DNA from 4 places in the Bacillus sp. KNSH39 genome. Region 1 is predicted to be linked to each of the others. Evidence: riboswitches for the same ligand, from Rfam matches in the RefSeq annotation. Region 1 holds a riboswitch; each other region holds the start of a gene.
What was found. A riboswitch is a leader RNA that binds a small molecule or an ion and turns the genes downstream of it on or off. The one in region 1 is predicted to bind S-adenosylmethionine.

Region 1 (3,669 bases):
AACGCTGCAAATTTCTTTTTCATTGTTGTCTGACTCCTTTCCCTATGAATGTTATATATCATAAGAAGAAGGGTGTCTATCGTTGTAATCATAATGTAAAGAAAATTTTATAAAATTGCTAAGTTTTGTCGGAATTTATCATTTTTCAACTGTAATTGTCATAGTGCTTACATTTTATTCATATGTGTAACAAAGGTATATTTTGGAATTTTCCTGTAAAATGAAGGAGGAAAGTAATCGTTTTTATGAGGTGAAATATTACTTGGAAAGCTAATAAAACACTAGTGAGGAATCGTTCTCATGTGAGGTTTTCTAACATGGGTTTATTTTTTGTCAAGAAAATTATTTGCATTCGGGGAAAGTTATTTTGTTGTCAGATTTTAAATTTTGATTTATGATTTTTAACAGGGACAAAATGTAGTGAATTGTCGAATAATATGTAATACTCTTAATTTCTTAGTTTTATAGAGATAGAATGAGAGATAGAGTGACACATCGAAGAGGGGGTTACAACAAATATGAAAAGAATAGGACTTGCATGGCAAATATTAATAGGGCTTGCGCTTGGTATTGCGGTTGGGGCGATTTTCTTTGATAATCCAGCTGTTGTGAAGTACTTACAACCAATTGGTGATATTTTCATCCGATTAATTAAAATGATCGTTGTACCGATTGTTGTAGCAAGTATTGTTGTTGGGGTTGCTGGTGTTGGCGATGTTAAAAAACTAGGTCGACTAGGCGGAAAAACAATTATTTACTTTGAAATTATTACAACAATTGCAATTATTGTTGGTCTATTAATAGCGAATATTTTCCAACCAGGAAAAGGCGTAAATATGGAGCAGTTAACAAAGACAGATATTTCGAAATATACACATACGACAGAGCAAGTACAAAGTCATTCATTTGCAGATACGTTTGTAAATATTGTTCCAACGAACATTATGAAGTCATTGGCTGACGGAGATATGCTTGCTATTATCTTCTTCTCTGTACTATTTGGTTTAGGTGTAGCAGCAATTGGTGAAAGAGGAAGACCAGTTCTTCAATTTTTCCAAGGTGTAGCTGACGCAATGTTTTATGTAACAAACCAAGTTATGAAATTTGCACCATTTGGTGTGTTTGCACTAATTGGTGTTACAGTTTCTACATTTGGTCTTGCTTCATTAATTCCATTAGGGAAATTGCTAATTGTTGTATATGGGGCAATGATCTTCTTCGTCGTAGTTGTCTTAGGACTTACAGCGAAAATATTTGGAATTAACATTTTCCAATTCTTTAAGATTTTAAAAGACGAGCTGATCTTAGCGTATTCTACAGCAAGCTCAGAAACAGTTTTACCAAAAATCATGGAGAAAATGGAGAAATTCGGTTGTCCGAAAGCAATTACATCTTTCGTTATTCCGACTGGTTATTCATTTAACTTAGATGGATCAACTTTATATCAAGCAATTGCGGCTATTTTCTTGGCGCAAATGTACGGTATTGATTTATCTATTACACAACAAATTACATTATTACTTGTATTAATGGTTACATCAAAAGGTATCGCAGGTGTACCGGGCGTATCATTCGTTGTATTATTAGCGACACTTGGTACAGTAGGTATTCCACCTGAAGGCTTAGCGTTCATTGCTGGTATTGACCGTATTTTAGATATGGCTCGTACAGCAGTTAACGTTGTAGGAAACTCTTTAGCAGCTGTAGTTATGTCTAAGTGGGAAGGTCAATATGACGCTGAAAAAGGACAAGCTTATTTAAAAGAGATTTCTGAAAAGGGTCAAGCGGCTTAATTATAATATGAACAAGCTCTCACATAATATGTGGGAGCTTTTCTGTATATAGAAGAGGAGCAGACATAATGAAACGAAAATATGGTGACGGTTCTTCGTGGAAGAGACTAATAGAAAAGAGTTATACGGTTAAGCAAGTGGAAGAGGGAATGCTCGGAATACTGGATATAAAAAAGGTGAGAGAGCCTAGTTGTAAAGAATATGATGGTGAAGAACTTTGTATTGCAGCAGATCAGTATACGTGGATTCAATATTTCATAGACGGGAAAAACTTTGCGATTACCGCTATGTTAGATGATCAGAAAAAATTAGTGCAATATTATATCGATGTGGCGAAAGAATATAAAATAGACGATCGTGGTTTACCGTATTTTGATGATTTATATTTAGATGTAGTATTATTATCTAGCGGTAAGGTGTATGTATTAGATGAAGAGGAGCTAGAGGATGCTTATAAAAGTGGTGATGTCACGAAGGAAGAGTATGAGCTAGCATGGCACACTACGAAATGGATATTAGCAACAATAAAAAATAGTGAATTTTATTGGATTTCAATATTGGAAGAAGAAATCGAAAAGTTAAAATGATTGTTGTATTCAAATTTTTGTATAATTACCAAAAAAATCTATACAAAAAATAATTGACTTTTGTTTTGTAAGCGAGTAAAGTTAGGGAAGAAATTATTATTAAAAAATAAATATGAAACCTTCTTATAAAGAGAGGCGGAGGGACTGGCCCTACGATGCCTCGGCAGCGGACTCGATTTCAGAGTGCTGTGCCAAATCCAGCAAGCGTGTGCTTGAAAGATGAGAAGAGTGTTTCTTATAGATGTATAAGACCTCTTCTCATCGGAAGAGGTCTTTTGTTATTCATTAGAAAAAGGTTGAAACTAGGGAGAGATGGTACTTTGAAAGAAACGAGAGGAAATGGTTTAGCTTTATTACCACTTGGAATATTTTTGGCGCTATTTATTGGTTCTGGAATTATTACAGGTGATTTCTATAAATTGCCGATACTTGTAGCGATTTCAATTGCTGTAGGAGTCGCTTTAGTGATGAATCGTAAAGAAAGTTTTAATGTGAAAGTAGAGCGGTTCGCTAAAGGTGCAGGAAATCCGGATATTATGATTATGGTATTAATTTTTGTGCTTGCAGGTGCGTTTTCTGAAACTGCTAAAGGAATGGGCGGAGTAGACTCAACTGTTAATTTAGCGTTAACTATTTTACCGCCAGGATTTATCGTAGCTGGAATCTTTGTTATTGGTGCATTTATTTCATTAGCGATGGGAACTTCAATGGGAACAATTGCAGCATTAGCGCCGATTGCTGTAGGTATTAGTGGTCAAACTGATATCTCAATTGCGCTTGCAATGGCTACTGTTGTTGGCGGAGCGATGTTTGGTGATAATTTATCATTTATTTCAGATACAACAATCGCAGCTGTTCGTTCACAAGGAACAGAAATGAAAGATAAGTTTAAAACGAACTTTTTAATTGTGTTACCAGCGGCTATTATTACAATTGTACTATTAGTAATAGTTACTTCAGGAAGTGACACGCAGATTAAAGCACATAGCTTTGATTGGATAAAGATTTTACCGTACGCAGGAGTACTTATTACAGCGCTACTTGGCTGGAATGTACTTATTGTATTAACTGGTGGAACTGTACTATCTGGTGTTATCGGCCTTATAGATGGAAGTTACACGTTAGAAAGTTTCTTTAAAAGTGTAACGACTGGAATGGGCGGTATGATGGAGTTAGTATTACTTGCTATATTAATTGGCGGTATGGTTGAATTAATCCAATATAATGGTGGTATTCAATATTTAATGAATGTATTAACACGTAATATTCGTTCGAAAAAAGGAGCGGAA
Region 2 (3,669 bases), 2.2 Mb from region 1:
TACACATCTTTAGCTACTCTTTATATTTTCTACATAATAGAATTCAATTTTAAAACTTGTACTAAAAAATAAATTGGAGGTCTACATAGTATGGAACTTTATAAAAAATTAACAACAACATTTATCCTCTTATTCATCGCTTCAATCACTGTCGGCTTTTCCTTAAAAGGCGCAATTCCATACGCTACATTAGTAAGCATTATATTCGCGACACTATTTTTACTAAGTAGTGCATTTTGCGCAGGTAAAGCACGTCAAATGAAAGGTTGATTACATATGTTCCAGAAGAAATCAATCCTTTGTAAATCATGTGAAAAGGAAATACAAAAGGAGGACTTACATTGTTTGAATCAAACCGTATCCAGTTACGAAAGTTTTCCGAAGATGATATTCTAACATATTATAAATGGCATAATGATATAGACGTTATGAGTTCAACTACTCTCACTCTTGATAAACCTTCCCTTCAAGACACAGAAAAACTTTGCCAGCAATTTATTCATTCTTCGGACTCTAAGAGCTATATCATTGAAGAAAAATCTACGCATCTTTCAATTGGTATTACTTCTTTAATTCATATTGATTCGTATAATCGAAACGCTGAATGTATTATTGATATTGGTAACAAGGATTACTGGGGGCAAGGTTATGGGAAGGAAGCTTTCACCTTATTATTGGATTATGCATTTTTAGAATTAAATTTACATCGCCTTTCTTTACGAGTATTTTCTTTTAACGATAGAGCAATTAAATTATATAAATCACTCGGTTTTCAACATGAAGGAACTTGTAAAGAAGCTATATTCCGCAATGGCAATTGGCATGACATTGAACTCTTCGCTTTATTCCAACGTAATTATAAATAAAAAAAGCTTTGCGCTCACCGCGCAAAGCTTTTTTTCATATATTATAGACCAGCTTGCTCTTTTAAAGCTGCTGCTTTGTCTGTACGTTCCCATGATAGATCTACATCAGTACGTCCAAAGTGGCCGTAAGCTGCTGTTTGTTTGTAAATTGGGCGACGTAAGTCTAGCATTTTAATAATACCAGCTGGGCGAAGATCGAAGTTGTTACGAACTAGCTCTACTAGTACGTCTTCAGATACTTTACCAGTGCCGAATGTATCAACTGAAATTGATACTGGTTGTGCTACACCGATTGCGTATGCAAGTTGTACTTCTGCTTTTTCAGCAAGACCAGCTGCTACGATGTTTTTCGCAACATAACGAGCTGCATATGCTGCAGAACGGTCAACTTTCGTTGCATCTTTACCAGAGAATGCACCGCCACCGTGGCGAGCGTATCCACCGTAAGTATCAACGATGATTTTACGTCCTGTTAAACCAGCATCACCTTGTGGTCCACCAATTACGAAGCGGCCAGTTGGGTTAATGAAGAATTTCGTTTCTCCATCCATTAATTCTGCTGGTACTACAGCTTTAATTACGTGCTCTTTTAAGTCGCGATCGATTTCTTCCCATGTAACATCTGGGTGATGTTGTGTAGAAATTACGATAGTATCAACACGTACTGGTTTACCATTTTCATCATACTCAACTGTAACTTGCGTTTTTCCATCCGGACGTAAGTATGATAATGTATCATCTTTACGTACTTCAGTTAAACGGCGAGCTAATTTGTGAGCAAGCGAGATTGGAAGTGGCATTAACTCTTGTGTTTCATTACATGCGAAACCAAACATTAAACCTTGGTCTCCTGCACCAATTGCCTCAATCTCAGCGTCAGTCATTTGACCTTCGCGTGCTTCTAGCGCTTGGTCAACACCCATAGCGATGTCAGCAGATTGCTCATCGATAGATGTTAAAACTGCACAAGTTTCTGCATCGAATCCGTATTTTGCGCGTGTGTAACCAATGCCTTGAATTGTTTCACGAACGATTTTTGGAATATCTACGTAAGTAGAAGTCGTAATTTCCCCCGCTACCAATACTAAACCAGTTGTTACAGTTGTTTCACAAGCTACACGTGCATTTGCGTCTTTTGATAAGATCGCATCTAAAATTGAATCAGAAATTTGGTCACAAATTTTATCTGGATGTCCTTCAGTTACAGACTCAGATGTGAACAGATGACGTTTTTTTGTCATGTGGTAAACCTCCCTACAGTAATTGTATATATTGTACGGAACTCATCCTTAATTTGCCACAAACTGCGACATACATTTATTCTCCCACACAAGCATACAGAAAAACCTTTCCTACTTTACATAGAGGAAAGGTTTAATTTGCTACTTGCATACTGCTTTTTGCCCTTCGCTCTTATCGTTCGAGACCTGTAGCCTCGCACAGGTTTTAGCACCTATTCACCTGTATTTACCACTACAAGTGAGGTTGCTGGGCTTCATCGGGCCTGTCCCTCCGCCAGCTCGGGATAAGAGAGTATCCGTCCCAACCTATACTAAAGAAATGATATTCATTTGTCAATTAATATTCACATTTTCCTGAAAGTTTTTCTCAATACGCCTGAAATGAAATATTAATAGGGAAATAATGCATTCACACAAACAAAAAGAAATAAATAGTATACATTATTTATATAATTGTGTTATACTCTTGTTGGGGATTACGAGAAATATTTCATTAAATGAAAAGGATGGTATATAAATATGAGTACTGTGAATGTCCAAATTGGTTTACACGAATTATTGAACGGAAGCAATGCACAGATTCAACTAAGTGTTCCGCAATTAGTGGAAAAAGTATTAATGCGAAATGAAGGGAAATTAACTTCGACTGGTGCCGTTTCTGCTTCAACTGGAAAATATACAGGACGTTCTCCTAAAGATAAATTTATTGTGAAAGAAGCATCGGTTGCTGACAAAATTGCTTGGGGAGCTGTGAACCAACCGATTTCTGAAGAACATTTTAATAAATTATATACTAAAGTTTTAGAATACTTAAAAGAAAAAGAAGAGTTATTCGTCTTCAAAGGATTTGCAGGCGCTGACCGCAATTACCGCCTACCAATTCAAGTTATTAACGAATATGCATGGCACAATTTATTTGTACATCAATTATTCATTCGTCCAACTGAAGAAGAATTAACAACTCATGAATCAGAGTTCACAATTGTTTCTGCACCGAATTTCAAAGCTGATCCAGCTGTTGACGGTACAAACTCTGAAGCATTCATTATGGTTTCATTCGAAAAACGTATCGTACTAATTGGTGGTACAGAATACGCTGGAGAAATGAAAAAATCAATCTTCTCTATTATGAACTTCTTATTACCTGAACAAGATATTCTTTCTATGCATTGCTCTGCAAACGTAGGTGAAGAAGGCGACGTAGCACTATTCTTCGGTTTATCTGGAACAGGTAAAACAACATTATCTGCTGATCCAAACCGTAAACTAATCGGTGATGATGAGCACGGTTGGTCTGATAACGGTGTATTCAATATTGAAGGCGGTTGCTACGCGAAATGTGTAAACCTTTCTCACGAGAAAGAACCACAAATTTTCGATGCAATCACATTTGGATCTGTTTTAGAAAACGTTATCATTAATGACCAAACACGTATCGCCGACTACAACGATACTACTTTAACAGAAAATACTCGTGCTGCATACCCTATGCATGCGATCGACAATATCGTACTGCCAAGTGTTGCTGGACACCCAAATACAATTATTTTCTTAACTGCTGA
Region 3 (3,669 bases), 2.8 Mb from region 1:
TAATTAATTCATTCGGCGTTATGTCAAATGCTGGATTATAAACATCCGTTCCAATTGGTGCTACTTGTTTTCCAAAGATTTTCGTAACTTCTGTTTCATCTCTTTCTTCAATAATAATTTCGGCTCCAGTTTCTTTCGTAACATCAAATGTTGACAGTGGCGCAGCAACGTAAAATGGGATATTAAAGTACTTTGCTAAAATAGCTAAATTCATTGTCCCTATTTTATTGGCTGTATCTCCATTTGCGACAATTCGATCCGCCCCCACAATAATTGCGTTTATTTCTTTCGTTTGAATAGCATGAGCTGCAGTATTATCTGTTATAAGGGTCACATCAATATTTGCTTGCTTCAATTCCCACGTCGTTAAGCGACCACCTTGTAAAACTGGTCTCGTTTCACACGCATATGCATGTAAACGCACACCTTTCTCTTTTCCAATATAAAAGGGAGCTAATGCAGTTCCATATCTGGCAGTTGCGATACTTCCAGCGTTACAGATTGTTAAAATATTATCGCCATCTTTAAAACATGTTAACGCATATTCCCCAATATTTCGACACACCTCTTCATCTTCCTGTTGAATGCGAAGCGCTTCTTCTTCTAATATTTTTTGCGCTTCTTTTATTGTAGTAATCTCTCGAATAGATTCTCTCATACGATCAATTGCCCAAAATAAATTTACTGCCGTTGGGCGTGATGTCCCTAAATAGTTACAGTCTCTATTAAACTTCTTTTGAAATTCTTCGATATGTAAAGTATTATATTTTTTCGCTGCAAGCGCCAAGCCAAATGCAGCTACAATTCCAATTGCAGGCGCTCCGCGTACTTCTAACATTATGATACTTTTCCAAACCTCTTCAATAGTCGTTAATGTTTTGTATTCTGTGCTATGTGGCAATTTCGTTTGATTTAATACCGCAATTGCATCCCCTTTCCAACTTACAGATCTCGGAACCGTAACGATTGTACTCATGCTTTTACACCCCTTGAAACTGTCTGTTGAAATAATGTTCGAAACAGTTGAATATCAGCACTTTTAGATTCATATTTTATTAGTTCTTTTCCTAAGGATAGCGCTTGTTTCTTAGCTTGAATTCTTGTTTCTTTATTTTCTATTTCATCTAAATCTGCTACATGAGCTAAACCAATTGTTCTACGAATTAGTTCACATCCGGCAAATCCAACAGCATCAGTAAAGATATTTTGCAAAATAATTGGTAACCATTGTTTTTCTTTCGTATATGCTTCTACACCTTCTCCAATCCATAACTTTGTAAAAGTCTCTACAAAATAACTCCACGTCTTTTCTATATGGAAAAATAGTACACTTCTCTTTTCTTCTTCTCTAGATAACGCATTTAATAATAGATTTGCAATAAATTGACCTATGTCAAACCCAAATGGGCCATATGTCGCAAATTCTGGATCAATCACTTTCGTTTCAGAAGGTGACGAAAAAATACTACCAGTATGTAAATCACCATGAATAAGAGTTTCTTTTCTTGTTAAGAACTTATATTTATATTGTGCTACTTTTAGTTTTAAAGTTTTATCACTCCAAAGTTCATCAACCACGAGCTGTAAATCTGGCTCATAATCATTTGTATCATAATGCCCAAACGGATCTGTAAACACTAAATCCTCTGTAATTTTACAAAGGTCCGGATTTACAAAGGTACCTTCTAGTACCCTTTTCTCTTTTGACTGTAAACCAAAATCTGAAGTGTAAAATAAAACATGTGCTAGAAAACGACCAATATGCTGGGATAAAAGCGGATATTCTTCTCCGTCTATTAATCCTTTTCTTGTAATTGTTAGTCTTGATAAGTCTTCTATTACCGTTATCGCTAACTCTTCGTCATGACTGTACACTACTGGAACATAATCCGGTACATACTGCGCAAAAATTTGTAATGCCTTGCTTTCAATCGTTGCTCTTTTTATAGACAATGGCCAGCTTTCACCAACTACTTTCGCATAAGGCAGTGCTTGTTTTATTATAATGGATTTCTCTCCATCATCTAATTTGAACACGTAATTTAAGTTTCCATCTCCAATTTCATGACAAATGACATTTGCCTTCTCTTCAAAATAGCCATGATCTTTCGCATATTGTACAGCTGTTATTTCTGTTAATGAATAATATCCCATCTTCTTCTCCCCCTTTTTAAATTCAGAGGTTTTTCTAACATAGAAAAACCTCTTTCCACTAAGAAAGAGGTTTGAAGTTTATCTTCTCCCCTCTTATCTGCCAGAAAGTTTTACTTTCTGCTGGAATTAGCACCGTGCCTTTTGGCGTAATAAACGCCCCATTTCACAATGGTATTACGGTCGGTTGCTGGGCTTCATCGGGCCAAATCCCTCCACCTGCTCTTGATAAGAGTTGTATAATTTTTTGAATTTTTAACTTTATGTTGAAGACTATACCAAGAATAAAAATCACTTGTCAACATTTTATTTGTATAATTCTGGACGGCGATCCGCAAAAACTGGAATTCCTTTACGTACTTCTTTAATTTTCTCGAATTCAAGCTCTCCAAATAAAATTGATTCCTCTTCATTCGCCTCTACTACAACTTCACCCCAAGGATCCACAATTAAAGAATGACCTGCAAACACATTATTCGGATCCTTCCCTGCTCTATTACACGCAACAACATAACACTGATTTTCAACTGCTCTTGCTTGCAATAGCAAACGCCAATGTGCTAAACGAACTAATGGCCATTCAGCTACAACAAATAATACTTTTGCCCCTTTAGCAGTATGAACACGCATCCACTCTGGAAAACGAATATCATAACAAATTGTTCCAGCGCATTCAACATCATCTAGCTTAAATTCGCCCGTACCATTACCAGCTATTAAATATTTATGTTCATCCATAAGCTGAAATAAATGTACTTTACTATATTCGTTGACTAACTGTCCTTCATTATTTACAACATACATCGTATTTGTAACGCCTTGCTCTGTTTGCTTTGCTATGGACCCACCAACAATATGTACATCATATCGCTTCGCCCATTCTATTAACTTTTCTTTCGTTTCCACTCCATCCCTATCTGCAATTTCAGAAAGTCTCGTTAAATCATATCCTGTTGTCCATAGTTCTGGTAAGACGATAACATCTGGCCTTTCCTTCATAGCTTCACTTATTTTATTTTTAGCATTCTCAATATTTTTTTCTACATCTCCAAAAACAATATCCATTTGAATACATGCGACTTTCATTTTTTCAGCCCCATTCTTATTTTTCTCTTTACAAAATACTGGAAAGATTATATCATTTGTCACTAGAATTGTAACAACTTTCAAAAGAGGTGGAAAGTATGAAATTATTTCAACCTTCTGAGATAGTAACATCATTGCCAACACAATTTTTCGCTTCACTTGTTGCAAAAGTTAACAAAGTCGTTGCAGCTGGTCACGATGTTATTAATCTAGGTCAAGGTAATCCAGATCAACCAACACCGCAGCATATCGTAAAAGCTTTACAAGATGCTGCCGAAAAGACCATTCATCATAAATATCCGCCATTTCGCGGACATGAAAGCTTAAAGGAAGCCGTGGCTACATTCTATAAACGTGAATATGGCGTCGAATTAAACCCAAAAACTGAAGTTGCTATTTTGTTTGGTGGGAAGGCTGGACTAGTAGAATTAC
Region 4 (3,669 bases), 1.2 Mb from region 1:
CATTATCCATTCCATCTACGGTAAGTCTTTTCTTTTTACAAAATTCTCTTAAAGATGATATCGTTTTTATAACATATCTCTACTAGAAAGGAATAAAGGATATGCTAACTAAACATCGAATTTTATTTATTGGTGCCGGTCGTATGGCAGAAGCTATATTTTCCGGATTACTTAAAACAAGCAAAGAGTACATCGAAGAAATTATCGTCTCTAACCGAAGCAACATAGAAAAGCTAAAACAGTTACAACATCAATATAATGTGTCTACTACAACAGATTGGAAACAGCATGTTACATCTGTTGATACGGTTGTTTTAGCAATGCCACCTTCGGCTCATGAAGAGTTATTAGCTGAGCTATCTCCGTTAATATCAAATCAACTAGTCGTAACAGTAGCAGCTGGCATTGGACCATCTTATTTAGAAGCTAGACTCCCAAAAGGCACGCCTGTTGCTTGGATTATGCCTAATACAGCTGCTGAAATTGGAAAGTCTATCTCCTTATATACAATGGGACAATCAGTAAACGAGATACATCAAGAAACCCTGCAACTACTTTTAAAAGGTATTGGTACTTCGCAACTTTGTACTGAGGAAGAAGTTCATCAGCTTACTGCAGTTACTGGAAGTGCACCAGCCTTCCTTTATTACTTTGCTGAAAGCTTAATTGAAGCAACAAAAAGTTATGGAGTTGATGAAGAAACCGCAAAACACCTTGTCATTCAAATGATTTCTGGCTCTGCTTCTATGCTTGAACAAACGCAAAATCCAGCTAACCTTCGCGAACAAGTAACAACGCCAGGTGGTTCCACAGCTGAGGGTCTCAAAACTTTATACGAATATAATTTTTCAGAGGCAATTCAAAAAGCAGTAGAAGCAACAAACAAAAAAGCTAGGGGGAAATAATATGATTTTAACAAGTTTAAAAGATTATACAACATTACATAACGGTGTAAAAATGCCTTGGTTTGGTTTAGGTGTTTTTAAAGTAGAAGATGGTTCAGAAGTAATTGATTCTGTAAAAGCAGCAATTAAAAATGGCTACCGCAGCATCGATACTGCAGCAATCTATCAAAATGAAGAAGGCGTTGGACAAGCGATTCGTGAATCCGGTGTTTCACGTGAAGAATTATTTATTACCTCAAAAGTATGGAATAGCGATCAAGGATATGAAACAACACTTCAAGCATTTGAAACTACATTAGAGAAATTAGGTCTAGAATATTTAGATTTATATTTAGTACATTGGCCTGTAAAAGGGAAATATACTGAATCATGGAAAGCATTAGAAAAACTTTATAAAGATGGCCGTGTTCGCGCTATCGGTGTGAGTAATTTCCACATTCACCACTTACAAGACGTATTTGAAATTGCTGAAATTAAGCCAATGGTCAACCAAGTGGAATATCACCCACGTTTAGCACAAGAAGAGCTACATGCATTCTGTAAAGAACATAATATCCAGCTTGAAGCTTGGTCACCATTAATGCAAGGACAACTACTAGATAATCCAACGTTACAAGAAATTGCGACAAAATATAATAAATCAACTGCGCAAATTATTTTACGTTGGGATTTACAAAACGAAGTTGTAACAATTCCCAAATCAATTAAAGAACATCGCATTATTGAAAATGCAAACATCTTCGACTTTGAATTAAGTGCTGATGATATGAAAGCAATTCAAGCTTTAAATGAAGATCGTCGCGTTGGTCCAGATCCAGATAACTTTAACTTCTAGTAGAAAAACCACTGCCATATGCAGTGGTTTTTCTATTTAATAAAACTGAAAATTTAAACTATATTTCATTTAGTTGACACTTCATTATTCAAGGTGTAAGATTTTGAATTATCAAAGAAACACAAAAATTAATAAAATTTATTCGTTTACTCATTGTATCAAGAGAGGTGGAGGGACTGGCCCTTTGAAACCTCGGCAACAGGTTCATTTTGAATACTGTGCCACTTCCTGCAAGCTTTATGCTTGAAAGATAGAATGAGGGACTTCGTTTATATACGGGTGCATAACTTGTACGTAAAAATCCCTCTTTCTCAATATGAAAAGAGGGATTTTTTATTTTTCATTTCCCTCATCATCATCCAAACTTAATTATTTAGGAGGAAAATCAAATGAAAAAGAAGTTTGTACCCGGTATTGCATCAGTTGTAGGAGTAAGTATTTTATTAACTGGTTGCGGTAGTTATAAAAACGAAGCAAGCGGAGCAAATGCAAAAGACGAGGCACCTAGTAAACAGGTTTTAAACTTATCTTCACCTACTGAAATACGAACAATGGATACGGCTCGTGCTACAGATACTGATTCTGGTCAAGTAATGAGAAACGTATTTGAAGGTTTGTATAATCTTGGTGAAGGTAACAAACCTGTTCCTGGTGTTGCAAAATCTCATGAAGTAAGTGGCGATAAAACGAAATACACATTCCATTTGCGAGATTCAAAATGGTCAAACGGCACTCCTGTTACAGCTAAAGATTTTGTGTTCGCTTGGCAACGTGCCGTAGATCCAGCAACAGCCTCTGAATATGCATTTTTATTCTTTGATATTAAAAACGCAACAAAAATTAACAACAAAGAACTTCCAGCCGACCAACTTGGTGTAAAAGCAGTTGATGACCATACGTTTGAGGTAGAATTAGAGCGTCCTGTTCCTTATTTTATTAGCTTAACAGCGTTCCCAACATTTCTACCAATTAATGAGGAATTCTTTAAAGTACAAGGTGATAAGTACGCTTTAGAAGATAATACAATCTTGTACAATGGAGCTTTTACACTAAGCGATTGGAAGCACGAACAAAGCTTTAAATTTAAGAAGAACCCTACCTATTGGGATAAAGATACTGTCAAACTAGAAGAAATCAATTTTAATGTCGTAAAAGAAAAATCAACAGAAGTAAATTTATTCGAGTCAAAACAATTAGATCGTATAAAACTAACATCTGACTTCGTCGATAAATATAAAAAGGATGCTAACTTTAAAGAACGTCCAAACGTAGGCGTACAATTTTTACGTATGAATCAACAAAACAAAGTACTTCAAAACGTTTCTGCACGCCAAGCAATTGATCAAACAATTGATAGAAAATCCTTTGTAAATACGTTATTAAATGATGGCTCTACACCAACATTTGGTCTCGTTCCAAAAAACTTTGCAAAAGGACCTGAAGGAAAAGACTTCCGTACTGCAAACGGCGATTTAACAAAAGTTGATACAAAATCTGCACAAGAGTTATGGAAAAAAGCTAAACAAGAGCTTGGTTCTGAAAAGATAACATTAGAATTATTAACGAGTGATGCTGACCTTGATAAGAAAACTGGTGAATTCTTAAAAGGACAACTAGAAAAGAATCTAGATGGATTAATAGTAAATATAAAACCTCAGCCGCGTAAGCAACAAGTTTCGCTTTTATTAAAAGGTGACTACGAAATCGGAATTGATGGCTGGAGCCCTGACTTTGCGGATCCAATTACATTCCTTGAGCTATTTACAACGAATAACCCTTATAACTTAGATCATTACTCTAATAAGGAATTCGATGAAACAATAGCAAAAGTGAAAACAACTTTAGCTGGTGATGAAAAAGCTCGCTGGGAAGCATTACTAGCATCCGAGAAAATATTATTTAAAGACTCTGTTATCGCTCCTCTTTACC

Region 2: it holds a riboswitch for S-adenosylmethionine, as region 1 does, so the genes downstream of both, metK (methionine adenosyltransferase) here and ACUL40_RS27265 (Na+/H+ antiporter NhaC family protein) in region 1, are expected to answer to the same signal.
Region 3: it holds a riboswitch for S-adenosylmethionine, as region 1 does, so the genes downstream of both, mtnK (S-methyl-5-thioribose kinase) here and ACUL40_RS27265 (Na+/H+ antiporter NhaC family protein) in region 1, are expected to answer to the same signal.
Region 4: it holds a riboswitch for S-adenosylmethionine, as region 1 does, so the genes downstream of both, ACUL40_RS20795 (peptide ABC transporter substrate-binding protein) here and ACUL40_RS27265 (Na+/H+ antiporter NhaC family protein) in region 1, are expected to answer to the same signal.

Annotation. Positions count from the first base shown of each region.
Region 1 is NZ_JBQXYO010000001.1:5,299,046-5,302,714, forward strand. Features, by position in the region: gene ACUL40_RS27250 (murein hydrolase activator EnvC family protein) at 1-23, opposite strand, end outside; gene gltP (glutamate/aspartate:proton symporter GltP) at 519-1,793, shown strand; gene ACUL40_RS27260 (DUF402 domain-containing protein) at 1,862-2,380, shown strand; SAM riboswitch class I at 2,501-2,606, shown strand; gene ACUL40_RS27265 (Na+/H+ antiporter NhaC family protein) at 2,701-3,669, shown strand, end outside.
Region 2 is NZ_JBQXYO010000001.1:3,141,163-3,144,831, forward strand. Features, by position in the region: gene ACUL40_RS16065 (hypothetical protein) at 91-270, shown strand; gene ACUL40_RS16070 (GNAT family N-acetyltransferase) at 342-866, shown strand; gene metK (methionine adenosyltransferase) at 908-2,107, opposite strand; SAM riboswitch class I at 2,277-2,398, opposite strand; gene pckA (phosphoenolpyruvate carboxykinase (ATP)) at 2,627-3,669, shown strand, end outside.
Region 3 is NZ_JBQXYO010000001.1:2,456,333-2,460,001, forward strand. Features, by position in the region: gene mtnA (S-methyl-5-thioribose-1-phosphate isomerase) at 1-976, opposite strand, end outside; gene mtnK (S-methyl-5-thioribose kinase) at 973-2,154, opposite strand; SAM riboswitch class I at 2,245-2,386, opposite strand; gene ACUL40_RS12370 (carbon-nitrogen family hydrolase) at 2,458-3,321, opposite strand; gene ACUL40_RS12375 (pyridoxal phosphate-dependent aminotransferase) at 3,336-3,669, shown strand, end outside.
Region 4 is NZ_JBQXYO010000001.1:4,052,995-4,056,663, reverse strand. Features, by position in the region: gene proC (pyrroline-5-carboxylate reductase) at 102-905, shown strand; gene ACUL40_RS20800 (aldo/keto reductase) at 907-1,740, shown strand; SAM riboswitch class I at 1,893-1,997, shown strand; gene ACUL40_RS20795 (peptide ABC transporter substrate-binding protein) at 2,130-3,669, shown strand, end outside.